Regions from separate parts of the Advenella sp. genome, predicted to be linked through region 1. Evidence: riboswitches for the same ligand, from Rfam matches in the RefSeq annotation. Region 1 holds a riboswitch; the other holds the start of a gene.

Region 1 (3,823 bases):
CCATTGCGAATACGGGAAGGAACAATCTCGTCAATCAGTTCGTCCAGGCTCTCGGCGCCAATGACAGACAGCATCTCTGCCTGCTCGGCCTCAGATGGCCCAATATGGCGTCCGACAAATTCCTGGGACGTCGCTTCGTGTGTGTGCAACATAATCTGGGTAATCCGGTGGTAATCAGTCATGCCGCTGCTGCCGTGCATTCAGCGCGAATGCGGGCAACGGCGGCTCAGGTTCAGGCCTGGGCTTCGTAGGCAGCTGCATCCAGCAGCTTGTCGGCGTCGGCCGCATTGGCGGGCTTGATTTTGAATATCCAGTTGGTATAGGAGTCTTCGTTGACCAGGTCAGGCTGCGCTTCCAGCACATCGTTGAACGCGACAATTTCGCCATCGACCGGTGCGTAGATGTCCGAAGCGGCCTTGACCGACTCGACCACGCCGGCAGTATCGCCCGCCTTCAATTGCGCGCCCACCTGGACGTCGCCCACGTAGACCAGATCCCCAAGCTGTTCCTGGGCATTATCAGTGATGCCGACAACGAACACGTCGCCTTCGGCCAGGACCCACTCATGCGAAGGGGTGTATTTACGATCGGTAGGTAATTTCATTCAAGACTCCTGGAAGAGGAAAATGACCACGTTGCACACGGTCATATAGTATCAAGGTTTATGTGACGGTTTTCTATTTCTGTGCAGGAACAACGGCCTTGCCGTTGCGCACGAAAGGCAGCGCGGTAACTGTGGCAGGCACCCACTTGCCGCGAATATCCACGTCAACGGCATCGCCAGCTGCAACGCCCTGGGGCAGACGGGCAAACGCCACGGACACGCCCAGCGTGGGCGACATGGTGCCGCTGGTCACTTCGCCTTCGCCCTGCGCGGTGCGTACCCGCATATGCGCACGCATCACGCCGCGCTCATTGAGTTTGAGGCCGGTAAATACGTTCTTGCGCGGTGCAGACTCAATGGCCTGGCGGCCAATGAAGTCGCGCTGGGTATCGGTCAGGCTGACTGTCCAAGTGAGTGCAGCCTGTGCCGGCTGGGTCTGCTCGTCCATATCCTGGCCGTACAGGTTCATGCCGGCCTCAAGGCGCAGCGTATCACGCGCGCCCAGGCCACAAGGCGCCACGCCCGCTGCAACCAGCTGGTGCCACAGAGGCTCGGCCTGCGTGGCTGGCAACACAATTTCGAAACCGTCTTCGCCGGTATAGCCGGTGCGGGCCACCAGCGTGTCATTGCCGACACTGGCCGCGAAAAACGCCTTGAGCGGTTCGGTCGCCGCCTGCCATTCAGGATGGATCTGCCAGACCAGTTCACGCGCTTGCGGGCCCTGTACGGCAATCATGGCCAGATCGCGCCGGGGGGTGATGATGACATCCAGCTTGTGCTCGCTGACCACGCGCTGCATCCAGTCAATATCCTTTTGCGCGCAACCGGCGTTCACGACCACACGCCAGCGGTCATCATCGAAAAAGTAAACGATCAGGTCGTCAATCACCCCGCCTTCGGGGTTCAGCATGCAGCTGTAGAGCGCCTTGCCGGAAATGGCCAGCTTGGCCACGTCGTTGGCCAGCAGCAGGCTCAGGAAGCGCCGCGCCTGCAGGCCGGTCACATCGACATTGAGCATATGGGAGACATCGAACATGCCCGCTTTCTGGCGTACGGCATGGTGTTCGGCCAGTTGCGAGCCGTACGAAATAGGCATTTCCCAGCCGCCGAAATCGACCATTTTGGCACCTGCGGCCTGGTGGGCCGCGAACAGGGGCGTGCGATTCAGTTCAGTGGGGGGAGCGCTTGCCGCAGTTGGAGGGGTTGTCTGTGTAGACATGCTTGCACCTGTTGAAAAGGATTGAAGGTCGCAGCGCACAGGTTTCACCATGAAACCGGCGCTTGTCGCCCTCTGTCCTTTTGCCTGAGAGTTGTAGCGCGCTTTGGGCTGGCCTGATGGCGCAGCACAGCGCGTTTCCCCTTCGGCGCCTTAATGAAAAGGTCTCTCCAGAGTGCCTTACCGGCCGGGCCGGTGATTGTGCGGTACATGGACCTGAGCGATTCCGGGCGAATTGCGCCTTCGGTGGCAACATGACGGGCCAGTGGCCGCCTGCTGCTCTCTCCCACGACAATTTGAAAGCATGCGAAAGGATACAGGCAAACGGCAAAAAAATCCATTGTGACAACCCCGATATCCAATTTTTTACCGCCGCTGCGCTGCTGCCGGAAACGCTTGGCCTGCTTATTTAACAAGCGCACGAGTTAACAGATGTTAGCTGCCGTTATAGCATTGTTATCATAACAATACGAACTGTTACATCTTATAATTTCAATTAAATAATTCTTTGGAAAAGAGATAGAATACACTTGACCACAAGCAATTTGTCACCCGTGCGGCAGTACCCTCACACACGAGTGTCATCATGTTGCGGTACACTAGCCATCCGCTGGTGAACGTCAGCATAAAACACAACAATATCAGATACAGAACACACGTTTTCATTAGCAGCTTCATTAGCGAGCGGGTCTATTCCAGAACCGCTCGCCACTGCAGTCAGCATCAAGCGCCCTAGTGGCAACTACATAAGGAGTACTATTATGGATAACGGTTTCTACGCAACAGTGATCGCAGATTCCAAAGCCCACGCCGGAGTGACGGTCGTAGAAGACAACAAGGTCCGGGGGGGCGATGCCCATTACTTGTATTCAGGCACCATCCAGTCCGACGGCAACGATGAAATCGTCGCCAACCTGAAAATCAAGGCATATACTGCGGTTGACCAGTCTTTCGGCACCGACGAAAACAGCTTTGAATTGTCCCTGATGGGCAGTAAAACCGATACCGGCTTTCGCCTGACTGGCTATTCACCCAGCGGTCGTGAAATCGTGATCGATGCCCGGAAAATCGCCAATATTGACCTGGGCTTCTAAACGGGTCGTCCAGGGCTGACCGGGCCGGCATTCACATTCTTATAATTTATACAGCGGTCGCCACACATGGCCGCCCGCCGGACCGGTACCCTGCCTGAACACTTTTATCTGAACCCACTGTTGTCATTGCCATTTGAAAATATCGCGGCAGCGCCGCCGCATAACAACACATGATGACCAGCGCCACCTTCGACTAGCCAACCCCGCATTACCTCACGTTGACAGGGCGCGGCCGCAGGCCATCGCAGACGCCCAGGCCCACTGAAAGTTGTAACCCCCCAGCCAGCCGGTCACATCGACCACCTCACCAATAAAATACAGTCCCGGCACGTTGCGTGCCTGCATGGATTTCTGGTCCAGCGCGCGCGTGTCCACGCCGCCGCGCATCACTTCGGCCTTTTTGTAGCCCACGGTTCCGGAAGGCGTCAGGGTCCACGGTTGCGCACTGTCTGCCAGTTGCATCAGCGGCTTGTCGGCCGTATCGGCCAGCCGCTGTGCCGGCAGCATGCCCCGGTATTGCAGCCAGTTCTCGGCCAGCCGACGCGGCCAGACTTCGCTCAGAGCATGCACCAGGCTTTGCCTGCTACCCTTCTTGCGCTGCACCAGCTCCTGCGCCAGTTGCCGGCCCGGCAGCAAATCAATGTGGATCGGCGTATCGGGTTCCCAATAGCTGGAAATCTGCAGGATTCCCGGGCCCGACAGGCCGCGGTGGGTAAACAGCAGGTCTTCATCGAAGTGCCCTCTGCGCTTGCCTTGCCCCGTCTCCAGCCTGGCCGGCACCGCCAGCCCCGAGAGCTCGGCAAACGGCTTCCAGCTTTGCTGATCGAAGGTCAGCGGAACCAGCGCGGGGCGAGGCTCAATGATTTTCAGCCCGAACTGGCGCGCCGCCTTCAGTCCGAAATCGGTCGC
Region 2 (3,823 bases), on a different contig from region 1:
TGCAGGAAAAATTCGCTCCCTACGCCGAGAACTTCCCCATCTGGTCCGAGCACTCAACCGGCATGGCGCAACTGGCAGTCTGGACTGCGCTGGCTGAACACGGCATTGGTGCCTCGCTACAACACTACAATCCGCTGATCGACGATAAAGTCCAGGCAGAATGGGATATTCCAGCCAGCTGGAAGTTGCGTGCCCAGATGCCTTTTGGCAGCATCATCAACCCGGCTGGTGAAAAAGAATACATGGACGACAAGGACCGCTTCCGCGTCTTTGCCTAAACCACGTTTTTCTGTACTGCAGCGCCGTCTGCATCCGGCAGCCATTCCATCAAGCAGAACACCAAAATTGGGGAGATTGCCCCTTGCATCTGGGTATTGTTCCGCTGTGCAAAAGCCCGTCCAGTCTAGTCCTGCGGGCTTTTGTCATTTTTTGGGAGGCGATCGGATTTCCTTTTTTATTTCATCAGGAGAACGCTTATTCTTGACCAATGTTTGTTATCCTTTATTGGTTATCCAAATCTCATAAGGATTGATTCAAATGAAAATAAAAGGGACATCTGTTCTCGCGTACACCGCTCTTGCTGCCCTGATTCTGCCCATGGCGGCTCAGGCGGCGTGGCCCGACAAACCCATCAAGGTTATCGTTCCCTACACGCCGGGCGGCGCGACTGACACCGTAACCCGCGTTGTCATGCAGAAGCTGTCGGAAAGGCTCAAGCAACCAATCGTGATTGAAAACAAACCCGGCGCAAACAGTACGATCGGAACCAGCCAGGCCGCGCGCTCCAAGCCGGACGGGTATACGTTTGTCACTGTCCTGGCCGCCTATTCCGCCAATCCGCATTTATACAAGCTGAACTATAGCAACGAGGATTTCGTTCCGGTATCGCATATTGCCGACCTACCCCTATTTCTTTTTGTCAGCAAGCAAGTGCCTGCCAAGAACATGAAAGAACTGGTGGAATACGGCAAGAAGAACCATCTGACCTACGCCTCCAGCGGCACAGGTTCGAGCGCCCACCTGACAGGCGCCCACTTTGCCGATGAAGCCGGGCTTGAAATGACACACGTTCCCTATAAGGGCAGCGCACCCATTCTTGCAGATTTGCTCAGTGGCCGGGTTTCCATGGTCTTTGATCCAATCCTGGTGCCTATGAGTTACGTCAAGGAAGACAAGCTCAATGCGCTGGCAATTACGTCGGCCAAACGCTGGGAAGGTGAAGATGACATCCCCACCATGGAAGAAGCCGGCTTCAAGGGCTTTGTGATGAACTCGTGGACTTCGCTCATGGCCCCGAAAGGAACGCCCCAGGAAATCGTGGACCGCGTCTCATCGGAACTTGCCGAAATCGTCAAAGAACCGGATGTGAAGAACAAGTTCAGGACGGCTGGTTTTGTGCCCATCGGCGGCTCTGCGGCTGAACTGAGCGAACTCATTAAACGGGATTCTGCACTGTACGAAAAAATCATCAAGGAAAATAAAATTACAGTGCAATAGAACCGCGATCATACCGCCGTCGCCACAGCAACCCGGTTCACCCCACAGCGGGGTAACCGGTTTTTTGATTTCAAAGGCCGTGGACAAACGGCGGCATGACCCATTGCGTTGGCAGCTGACCGGCGTTTCCAGCATCCTCTTATTTACCAGACTAGGGTAAACCCTAGCTTGTTGTCTTACAGCAGGCGACTATCATATGCGTTGTCGACATACGTGTTTGCAGGAGAGTTCAGCCCTGCTGACGCCGACGGAGCAACCACCCCGGAAACTCTCAGGCAAAAGGACTGCAAATAACGCGACACTCTGGAGAGAGGCGCATGCGCCCACCGAAGGGGAACCGGCTTCATGCAACAAGCCGGTGAAACTCTCAGGTACCGTGACAGATGGGGTATGCAGATCGTGTGATTTGCATCACCGCTATCGGAGACGTTTATGTCACGTGTCGCCATCATCGGCGCCGGCATTACCGGCATCACCACCGCTTATACCCTGGCCAAACTCGGCTATTCGGTCACTGTCCTGGACAAAAACCGGGACGCCGCCATGGAAACGTCGTTTGCCAACGGCGGCCAGCTTTCGGCAAGCAACGCCGAAGTGTGGAACAGCACCGCCACCATCATGAAAGGACTGCGCTGGATCGGCAAACGCAACGCGCCCCTGCTGCTCAATCCGGCCTTCAGTTGGCATAAATACAGCTGGCTCGCCGCATTCGTACGCAATATCCCCAACCACAAGACCAATACTATCGAAACGACCAGACTGGCCATTGAAGCGCGCCGTCATTTGTACGCCATGGCAGAACAGGAGAACATCGATTTTGATCTGGAGCGCCGGGGCATACTGCACATCTATTATGACAAGGACAGCTTTGACAAGGCCTTAAAAACCAATGCACTACTGCAGGAAGGCGGCCTGGAACGCTATGCGGTCACGCCGGATGAAGCGCGATCCATTGAACCGACACTGACCGGGGACTTCTTCGCGGGCTTGTATACCCCATCGGACGCCACCGGCGACATTCACAAGTTCACCATCGGGCTGGCCGCAGCATGCCGCAAGCTGGGCGTGCGTTTTGTCATGGATACGTCGGTCACTCGCATTACCAGCGATCGGAACCATCATCAAATTTTCCATCAGCGCTACGACGATGTCCAGTCGGCCTATCTTGAAGCTGAGAATATTGTTGTTTGCGCCGGCACCGGCAGCCGGGCCATCGCCCGCATGCTGGGCGATACGATGAATGTCTATCCGGTAAAAGGCTATTCCATCAGCGTCCATCTGGACGACGCGGCCAGCCTGGCCGCAACGCCTCGGGTCAGCCTGCTGGATGAAGACGCCAAAATCGTTACCAGCTTTCTGGGTGATCGCTTTCGGGTGGCGGGTACGGCCGAATTCAATGGCTTTAACAAGGACATCCGCGCAGACCGGGTACAACCCCTTATCGACTGGACCCGCCGCCTGTTTCCCGAGATATCCACCCGACGCGTGGTGCCATGGTGCGGCCTGCGCCCGATGATGCCCGATATGATGCCGCGCGTTTGCCGTGGGCGCAAACCCGGCGTCTTCTATAACACCGGACACGGGCACCTGGGATGGACATTGTCTGCCATCACCGCCCAGATGCTGGGAGAAATGGTCGAAGCATCGGCGCAAAATCCCACATTGCAGCCGGCGTACTGAAACACAATTTGAGCGTGCGATATGCAGATCACCTGAACCTGCACATCGCCGCATTTACACCAGTATTTTTTGCAGAAAATCGCGGGCCCGGTCACTTTGCGGACGAGTAAAGAACGCATCCTTGTCCGATTTCTCGACAATGGAGCCCTCATAGCAGCGCCGGACAGGCGCCCGCCCGATAAGGCACATAACGATGTTGCCGTTTAATTTACCGAGACATTCGAGGTTTTGATAACCTGGGCCCATTTGACCGTTTCGCTCTGGATGAACTTGGCGAAATCGTCAGGTGAACCGCCGGCAGACTGGCCGCCCGTGCTTTCGAAGGCTTTTTGCACCTCGGGCTTTTTCAGAATATTGTTGAACGCCGTATTCAGTTTACTGATAATCGGTTCGGGGGTGCCTGCAGGCGCAATCACGCCCTGCCAGTTGTATGATTCAAAGCCCTTGAGGCCGGCTTCCTGCATGGTAGGCACATCGGGCAGCAAAGGCAGGCGCTTGGCGCTGGTAACGGCCAGTGGATGCACTTTTTTGGACTGGATGGCCGGCATGGCTGCGTAACCCATTTCAAACATCATATCGATGTGACCCGCCATCAGGTCGCTGCCTGCAGGAGCGCCACCCTTGTATGGAACGTGAGTCAGCTCCA

The links. A riboswitch is a leader RNA that binds a small molecule or an ion and turns the genes downstream of it on or off. The one in region 1 is predicted to bind glycine.
Region 2: it holds a riboswitch for glycine, as region 1 does, so the genes downstream of both, ACTIKR_RS07105 (D-amino acid dehydrogenase) here and gcvT (glycine cleavage system aminomethyltransferase GcvT) in region 1, are expected to answer to the same signal.

The regions. Positions count from the first base shown of each region.
Region 1 is NZ_JBQEAU010000006.1:47,825-51,647, forward strand. It holds gene gcvP (aminomethyl-transferring glycine dehydrogenase) at 1-152, opposite strand, end outside; gene gcvH (glycine cleavage system protein GcvH) at 233-604, opposite strand; gene gcvT (glycine cleavage system aminomethyltransferase GcvT) at 678-1,823, opposite strand; glycine riboswitch at 1,886-2,004, opposite strand; glycine riboswitch at 2,015-2,119, opposite strand; gene ACTIKR_RS02055 (GrlR family regulatory protein) at 2,582-2,914, shown strand; gene ACTIKR_RS02060 (NAD(P)/FAD-dependent oxidoreductase) at 3,128-3,823, opposite strand, start outside.
Region 2 is NZ_JBQEAU010000028.1:4,524-8,346, forward strand. It holds gene ACTIKR_RS07095 (nitroreductase family protein) at 1-278, shown strand, start outside; gene ACTIKR_RS07100 (Bug family tripartite tricarboxylate transporter substrate binding protein) at 538-1,497, shown strand; glycine riboswitch at 1,708-1,794, shown strand; gene ACTIKR_RS07105 (D-amino acid dehydrogenase) at 1,930-3,177, shown strand; gene ACTIKR_RS07110 (Bug family tripartite tricarboxylate transporter substrate binding protein) at 3,381-3,823, opposite strand, start outside.